DNA from 2 places in the Rhodococcus sp. UNC363MFTsu5.1 genome. Region 1 is predicted to be linked to the other one. Evidence: riboswitches for the same ligand, from Rfam matches in the RefSeq annotation. Region 1 holds a riboswitch; the other holds the start of a gene.
What was found. Region 1 has a riboswitch for cyclic di-AMP ahead of BR31_RS0118200 (C40 family peptidase). Riboswitches for the same ligand answer to the same signal wherever they lie in the genome.
Positions count from the first base shown of each region.

Region 2: it holds a riboswitch for cyclic di-AMP, as region 1 does, so the genes downstream of both, BR31_RS0110805 (transglycosylase family protein) here and BR31_RS0118200 (C40 family peptidase) in region 1, are expected to answer to the same signal.

Region 1 is NZ_JMLO01000024.1:7,279-11,463, reverse strand. Features, by position in the region: gene BR31_RS0118205 (hypothetical protein) at 1-1,103, opposite strand, end outside; gene BR31_RS0118200 (C40 family peptidase) at 1,181-2,233, opposite strand; cyclic di-AMP (ydaO/yuaA leader) riboswitch at 2,247-2,385, opposite strand; gene BR31_RS0118195 (NlpC/P60 family protein) at 2,616-3,182, opposite strand; cyclic di-AMP (ydaO/yuaA leader) riboswitch at 3,198-3,362, opposite strand; gene BR31_RS29165 (hypothetical protein) at 3,489-3,701, opposite strand; gene BR31_RS0118185 (DEDD exonuclease domain-containing protein) at 3,897-4,185, shown strand, end outside.
Region 2 is NZ_JMLO01000006.1:208,134-212,318, reverse strand. Features, by position in the region: gene BR31_RS0110810 (helicase-associated domain-containing protein) at 1-1,703, opposite strand, end outside; gene BR31_RS32160 (hypothetical protein) at 1,764-1,958, shown strand; gene BR31_RS0110805 (transglycosylase family protein) at 2,027-2,641, opposite strand; cyclic di-AMP (ydaO/yuaA leader) riboswitch at 2,647-2,851, opposite strand; gene BR31_RS28225 (glycosyltransferase 87 family protein) at 3,020-4,185, opposite strand, start outside.

The DNA.
Region 1 (4,185 bases):
CAGGCCAGCTCGTACGCGGCCTGGGCGCGCTCCCCGCCCGCCGTGAAGTCCGCGTCGACGGGCAGCCGCGTCGGTGGCCCGTGCGCAACGACCGCCGCCGCCAGAATCGGCGCGGCCCGACCGACGGGGACATCGGCGTCACGGTGACCGGCGTAGTCGGCGAAGCCCTCCAGCATCCACATCGGCGATCCGTCGGTGGTCGCGACGCGGGCGGCCACGTGGGTGAGCTCGTGTCGCAGCACCGAGTGCCGGGTTTCATCGTTGAGCCGCTCCGACGCGGCCGGGCTGAACACGACGCGCTGGCCCGTCGCGGAGTCGGCCCCTGGTTCGACGACGTCCGAGACCGCGACCGCGGCGATATCGGACCCGCTGTGGTCTGCTCCGACCTGTTCCATGAACTCGTCCTGGGAGGAGCTGACCACCACGAGGGCCCGCTGCGACCAGTCCTGGCCCCACAGCTCGGTCACCGAGGACACCGCATCCGCGAGATCCGCCGCGATCGCGTCGATCAGTTCCTCCTGATCGGAGTGACCGAGCACCACCGACGAATGCGAGCCGGTGTCCACCTCGCGCACCACCACCGGACCGAAATCCCAAGGGCCTCGCCAGGTGTGGCGCCCGTACTCGGGCAGCGACCGGTCGGACACCAGGGTCCAGTTCTCCCCTCGCCTGGCCACGATCAGCGCGACCGGCTTGCGCGTGGAACCGGTGTCCGCGCCCTCGATGGCGTAGCGCAGGTACGCAGGCACCGCCCACACGTCGGTGGCGTCGAGCTGCTCGGCCAGGTCCGTCGGGACCGGGGTCTCGGGGTCGGTTCCGATCTCGTAGCCCCAGTCCGCCAACGGTACGTCGGCGAGATGCTCACTGCGGCGGATCTCGGAGGCGAGGAACTCGGGCGCGGCGGCGCGGTCGAACAACGCGGCCAGCGCGGCGGTGTCACCGTCCCTGACCGCGCTCGCCCATCGGTTCAGGAGGTCCTGGACGCCCGCGCGGCGCGCCTGTTCGTACGGGTTGACGCTGGCGGCACCGCCGGAGCCACGCAGCTCCGGTTCCGCCGGCTGCGACCGGGCCGTCAACACGCCGACCGCGACGACGGCGAGCACCAACCCCCCGAGCGCAGCCGCCTCCCATTTCCGGATCCGACGCCGTGGCTGCCGCGGCGGGACGTCCGGTACGGCGTTCAGTACCGTCTGGCGCCGTAGAACGGGTACGCGTCCATCGGCGCGACCTTGACCGGAACACCGAAGGTGGACGCGTGCAGGATGTTGCCGTTGCCTGCGTACATGCCCACGTGCGAGATGTCGGGGTAGAACAGCACCAGGTCGCCCGGCTGCAGCTCCGAGCGCGAGACCGGCACGCCGCCGGCGGCCTGGGCCTGGCTCGAGCGGGGCAGGGTCTTGCCGATCTGCTTGTACGCCCACACCATCAGGCCCGAGCAGTCGTACCCGTCCGGACCGGTGGCACCCCAGACGTACGGCTTACCGACCTGGGTCATGCCTGCCTGCAGCGCGCCGGAGTTCGACCCGGGAGTGAGCCCCTTGAGGATGGTCTGCGGATCGAATCCCGGAGGGAAGGGGGTGCCCGCGAGCGCGGACTTCTCCGAACTGCTCAACGCGCCGAACGCCTGGGTGACCTGCGCGATCTGCGCCTGCAGGTCGCTCTGCTTGTTCTGCAGGTCGTCGCTGATCGACCTGGCCTGCTCGGTGGCGGTGCGCGCGGCATCGGCGGACTGACGCGAGGCCTCGGCCGCGGTCGCGGCCTCATCGGTGGCCTGCTTGAAGTGACCAACCTGGGCCGCGGTGTCCGCGGAGAGCACGCTGAGCGTGGACATCTGGTCGAGGAGTTGCTGCGGGGAATCGGAGATCATCACCGCGAACAGTCGATTGACGCGGGCGCCCTGGTAGCTGGCCGTCGTCAGTTTGTCGACCGCGGGCTGGAACTGGGCGATCCTGGCCTTCGCCTCGGTCAACAGGTGCTCGTCGGCGGCGTGCCTGGCCTCGGCGTCGCGCTGGACGGCGGTCTTGGACTCGAGGTCGATCTGGGCGTTGTGCAACGCCTCGTTGGTCTGCTCGGACGTGCGGGAGAGTTCGGAGAGCTTCTCGAGCGCGGCTGTCGGATTCTCCAGCGCGGGATCCGCGGTTGCGGTACCCGCGGGGACCGCGACAGCCGCGAGGGACAGCAGGCCCGTCGCCAGCACTGCGCTGGTGGATCGCTTCAGTCTCTGTGACGCCACGAAAGCTGGTACTCCGTTCTTCCACTGCCCGTCGACCGGATTGGCTGACGGGTCGGGCTGGGAAGATCAGCCCTGCCCAACGAACCGAGGTCCGAGCGGGAGATTCACCCCGGCGAACTGCGTCCCCGGTACCGGATCGGCGCCTGCGGCGCCCGATCCGGTGTGGTGGTGACCACCGATGCCACGCCGGGTGACGCGGCAAGATTTCGGAAGGTCTCAGACAGGTTACGGAATGGCATACGGCGATGTCCACCCGAACTGTGGGGGCAATTTCCGCTCACGCCGAGCACCGCGCGACGGGCGCGGGACCACCGACAAAAACGTGGTGGGCCCGAACGGTCACAGACGGTTCGGGCCCACCACGGGGGTTCGTGCGCGACGCTCAGTAGCGGCGGGCGCCGTCCATCGGCATGGACGACAGGGGCGCGCGCTTGACCGGGGTACCGGAGGTCGCGGCGTGGATGACCTCGCCGTTGCCCGCGTAGATGCCCGAGTGCGAGCCACCGTAGAAGGAGACCACGTCGCCCGGCTTGAGGGCGGAGGTGGAGACCGGCGTGCCCGCCGAGGCCTGGTCGTAGCTGGTGCGCGGCAGGTTGATGCCGGCCTGCTTGAAGGCCCACTGCACGAGACCCGAGCAGTCGAAGGCATCCGGGCCGGAGGCGCCGTACACGTAGGGCGAACCGATCTTGCTCGCGGCGGCCTGGACGGCCTTGTCACCTGCGGAGACCAGGGGCGCGGGGGCAGGAGCGCCGGGGGCACCGGGCAGCACAGGGAGGCCGGGGACCTGGATGGTCTGGGCAGGCACACCCGGAATGTCGAAGGTTCCGATGCCAGAGATCGTGACGGGCTCGGCAAGCGCCGGACCGGCAGAGACTGCGATGGCACCGAAGGTCAGCGCGCTGGCGACCGCGATGCGGCGCACGGAACGCTGGGTAGTGGATGAAGCCACGAGAAGGGTTACTCCGTTTCTTCCGTTCATCCGCCGACCGAGTTAGCTGACGGGTTCGGGCTGGGAAGATCAGCCCTACCCGGCGGCACGCATATCGCGCTCCGACGGGATTCACCCCAGAGAAACTTGGGTTCCCGGCACGATCGCTCTCTCGAGTGATCGATTAGGCGGTACCTGGCGATGCCGCACCGGATGGTGTGGCAAGACTCCGCTAGGTCTCAGGAAGATTACGAAAGCGTCCAGCCCCTGTCGACCCAACACGCCCGACCAGTGGGCCGATTCGGACATATCGCCCAGAAATGCGCGCTACGCCACTCCCGGGTCACGGACAGATAACGACCGACCGGTCTGCGTGGCATCCACGGCCCGCACCAACCGGAGCCTCGGCACCAGCCCGACATCGGCGAGCACGTCCAGAGCAACCCGTTCGTCCTGCTCAATACTGATCCGGGCCGACCCGGCGGAGTCCACCGCCCGCACCCCCGGCCGGACACCGGGCGGCCCGAGCAGCACCGTCACCACACAGTCACCGCACGCGGTATTACGAACCTCGCAGTCGTTGCAATCGACAATCACTGTGATCCTCGTCTCTACCGGTGGCCTCGCGGCGTTTCGGAGGCCTCTGCGACGGAAACTAGCGGCCAGGTCCGACACCGACGACGCGACGACCGCGGCAGGTGGGCCCTGTCGGTGGCCACCCCTAGCCTCAGCCGGGTGAGCCCGCAGAGTCCGCCAAACGTCCAGCTGAGCTTCGACGAGCTCGACACCCCGCTGCGGGACACCACCTTCGTCGTCGTGGACCTCGAGACCACCGGCAGCGCGCCAGGCGAGGACGCGATCACCGAGATCGGCGCGGTCAAGATCCGTGGCGGCGAGGTCATCGGCGAGCTGTCCACCCTCGTCGATCCCGGCCGCTCGATGCCCCCGTACATCGTCGAGCTGACCGGGATCACCACCGCCATGCTGATCGGGGCACCGCGAATCGAGCGGGTGCTCCCGAGTT
Region 2 (4,185 bases), on a different contig from region 1:
CGCGCGACGTCGTCGATGAGGTACGTCAGGGCCTGCGGCACCGGCGTCTTCGAGCGCTTCTCGAACAGCGCGTGCAGCTCCGAGGCGCTCTTGCCGGCGTCGAGCGCCCGTCGCACGCTGTCCTCGCGGATCCGGTACATGGTGGCCGCGCCGGCCGATTCGATGTCCGCGACCAGGGTGATCTGCTCCTGCAGCTCCGGGATGAGCGGGCCGGGGGCCATCACCGTCAGGTCCGCCTGCACCAGGACGTAGTCGATGGGGGCCGGCAGGCTCGCCGTCATCTCTGCGACCACCGCCTCCGCGGTGGCCCCGTGCAGCAGCCCACGTCCCGGCGATGCGAGCGCGCCGCGGCCGATCAGGCCGACCGCGGCCGCCTCGGCGACGGTGTGCTCGACGGCGCCCGCACCGAACCGGCCGGACCAGCGCGGGCGCCGCCACGCGACCAGCGCGGCGAGCTCGGACGTGGTCGCGCCCTGCCCAGGGGCGAGCTCACCGAGCAGCTCGAGCACGAACTTGCGGTCGCGGGGTGCGCCGGAGGCGCGCACCTCCTCGGACAGCGCGGCGATCGCCTTGTCGTTGGGATCGCGCAGCCCGATCACCCATGGCCTGCGTGGCATCTCCAGCCAGCCGTGGGCGAGGGTGTACCACCGCTGTGCGGTGCCGGTGTTGAGCCAGGCATCCGCGGCGACCGTCGGTGCCCAGTAGTCGTCGCCGGTGTCGGTGGCGGGAACCGGGTCGGGGGCGCCGCTCGCGATCAGGCCTGCCGCGGCCAGCAGCTCAACGATCAGGCTCACCCGGTTCTCGTCGACGCCTGCCGCCTTCGCCAGTCGCCTGGTCTCGCGGACCCCGAGACCGCCCGCCTTCAGGGTCGGCGCAGGCTGATCGCCGAGGGCCGCGATCAGGTCCTCGCAGTGCCGGATCAGTTCGAGCGCCTCACCCGCCGCGACCGCGTTCACGTCCGCGATCTTCTGCTTGTTGGTGCGGATCGGCGGCGGGGTGAGGGCCATCGGGTCGGTGATCGTCTCGCCGCGCAGCGCCTGGCCGACCTGGTGGGGCAGCTCGACGGTCTGCTCGTCCACCCAGGACAGCAGGCCAAGCGACAGCAGACGCTGCACGGGCCGGTCCGGCGGGGTGCCGGGCGCCGCGTCGCGGGTGCGGCCGATCGGCGAGCTGGTGGCCAGGGTTTCGAGCAGCCTGCGCTCGGCATCGGTCACGGTCGCAAGGCCCGCGATGACCTGCGCTGCGGTCATCGGCTCCTGCGGCCGGTCGACCCGCCAGGTGACGGCGTCGTTCGCGGTCGCGACGACCCGCAGCACCTGCGCGCCCCAGACCAGTGCCCGGGCGCGCAGCGACTTCAGGGCCCGGTCGACGGCCTTGACCGGCGCCCGTCCGGCGAGCGCCTCCGCGAGGACCTCGCGCCTGACCCCGACCTCCGCGCCGCGTTCGAGCGAGAGCACCCCGATCACGGTGAGCTCGAGGACGTTCAGGTCGTCGGCCACCCGGAGCACCGATGCGCGTTGTTCGGCACGCGCGGCAAGGACCGCCAGGTTCGCGGGTGGCGGCACCGCGAGATCCGGGCGCAGCCTGAGCAGCTCGGCCAGCTCCGCATCGGTCCTCGCGGTCAGCCAGGCGAGCAGGCTGTCGGGCACGGCGGCGCCGTGAGGTGATTCGGCGGCGGGGGCAGCACCTTCGGTATCGGTCATCAACTATCAGATTAGAGACCTGGGGTGTACCACGGCGCGAGCTCCTGCCAAAATGGGACTGTGGCTAACAATTCGAGCAAGCGATACGTAGATCCAGGCTGGCCGGCACCGGAACTCCAGGATGGCGATCATGCCGTCACGGAGCTCTCGTCGAGCCGCTCCGGTGGGCTGTCCCCGTTCGGGGAGGACACCGAGTTCCCCCTCCCCGTTTCCGAACTGCCCTACACCCACCCGCACACGGTCATCAATCGCTGACCTCGGATATCGAACGTGAAAGGCCCCGCACCTCGTAGGTGCGGGGCCTTTCACGTGAAGGGGGAGTCTCAGCGGGGCAGGAGACCCGAGTTGGCCTTCAGGAAGTCGATGACCTGGGGGTTCAGCTTGGCCTGCTCGTAGAGGGCCTCGATCTGCGGGTCGATCGCGATGCCCTTGGCCTGGACCGCATCGAGTGCGCTGTCGAGGCTGTCGAGCACGTCGGCTGCGCCATCGGTGGTCGGGAGGCTGGTCACGGCGGGCAGCTCGGGTGCGGGAGCCACCTCGGCGGCGGGGGCGGAGCGCGGGGTCGAGCCGCTGGTCAGTCCGAGGCTCGAGGAGCAGGACGGCCATGCGCCCCAACCCTGCGAGGCGAGGACCTTCTCGGCGACCGCGATCTGCTGCTCACGGGTGGCCTGGTTGGCGGTCGCGGCGTACTGGCCACCACCGTGCGCGTTCCAGGTGCTGGGGGAGAACTGCAGTCCACCCTGGTAGCCGTTGCCGGTGTTGATTCCCCAGTTGCCGCCGGCTTCACACTGCGCGAGGCGGTCCCAGTCGGAATCGGGGGCTGCGTTGGCCGGGGCCGCGAAGGCCGCGCCGGCTGCGCCCAACACTGCGCCGGTCACGACGACCTTGGCTGCGTTGCGGCGGGTGTTCGTGGGCTTGCGATGGCGTCCAGTGCTCATGCGGGTTTTCCTCTCCTCACGCGCCTGCGAGGTCAGCTGTCGGGTTCGGGCTGAGAGGTCGCCCGGCCTCGCCGCTCCTGGATGGTGCGGGTCTGGCTTCACCCCAAGAGGAATGCACTTGCGCGCTTTCCTCGGTGTCCACCGGGGACGTGGGTCCCCCGTCCTCGTCCCTGGGTAACTCGTAGGAATCCGGTTCCGCGGGACGAGGTTTGGCGCGGCGGATCGGATCTGGCCGAACTTCTCCGGCCGCAGATGACCGTACGTGGCCGAGGCCGTGTAGTCATCTGTTACCTAAATTTCGATTCTTTCGGCGTTTCGCCCGAAAATCCGAACATATTCGCAGCTCAGATTGGGTCGCCTCGGTCCGAGACCGTCCTGTTACGTTACCGTGATGTGAGGTAGATCACAGTTTCGATCGGGGCTGACCTCGGGCTCCGCGCGGCGTCGCCGCGGGCCCGGGCGCAGCGCGACCAACGTGGCGACGGCGATGACGATGAACATCAGGGGGTACACCGCCGCGAAGAACGGAGCTAGGGCGTCGGAGGTGGGGACCATGAACAGGCCGATCGCCTGCACGCCGTCCGGGAACTCATGGGTCCAGCAGAGCAGCGGCAGCGCGAGTGCCGCGGGCAGGAGCCAGGCGGTCGCGCGTCCGGCGCCGAGCGCGCGGTGCATCGCCAGGACGAGCAGCGGTACGAACCACACCCAGTGATGGCCCCAGGAGAACGGTGAGACCGCCGCGGAGGTCAACCCGCAGAGGGTGGTGGCCAGCAGTGCCTGTCCGCGCTTGTGGGCCAGCCAGGAGGCGCCGAGCCCGAGCGCGGTCAGCGCGGCCGCGCAGAGCGCCCACAGCAGCAGTGGCGGGTCCGCGACGTCCAGCCAGCGGGCCAGCACCCCGGCGGCGGACTGGTTGGCGGGCCACGCGGTCTCGCCGATTCGCGTCGAGTGCAGGATCACCGCGGTCCAGTAGGACCACGAGTCCGAGAAGATCACCACGAACCCGACCACGACGGTCGCGAGGAAACCGGCGATCGCGGTCGCCGCCGCGCGCCATTGCCGGGTGACGAGCAGTTCGACGATGAACAAGCCGGGAGTCAGCTTGATACCGGTCGCGATCCCGACGCCGATGCCGCGCAGCCTGCTGCCCTCGGGGCGTCCGAGATCCCACACGATCAGCAGCATCAGCAGGAGGTTGATCTGGCCCAGCCAGATCGTGGTGCGGACCGGCTCGAGCCAGGTGAAGACGACCGTCATCAGCCCGGTCGCCACGTAGAGCCGCCGGTCCTGCCGGTACCCGAGCTGTCGCCAGCACAGCAGGACGACGAGGTAGAGGATCCCGAAGTTCGCGAGATATCCGAGGATGGTGGTGAGCTCGGCTGACACGGCGTTGAGCGGGGCGAACAGGATTGCGGAGAACGGCGGATAGGTGAACCACATGCCGCCGTGCAGCGCGTGGTCGTAGAGCCCGACGGGGCGCAGTACGGTGGCGCCGCCGCTGCGGTAGACGAGCAGGTCAAGGCCGTTCTGGAACAGGCCCCACAGCG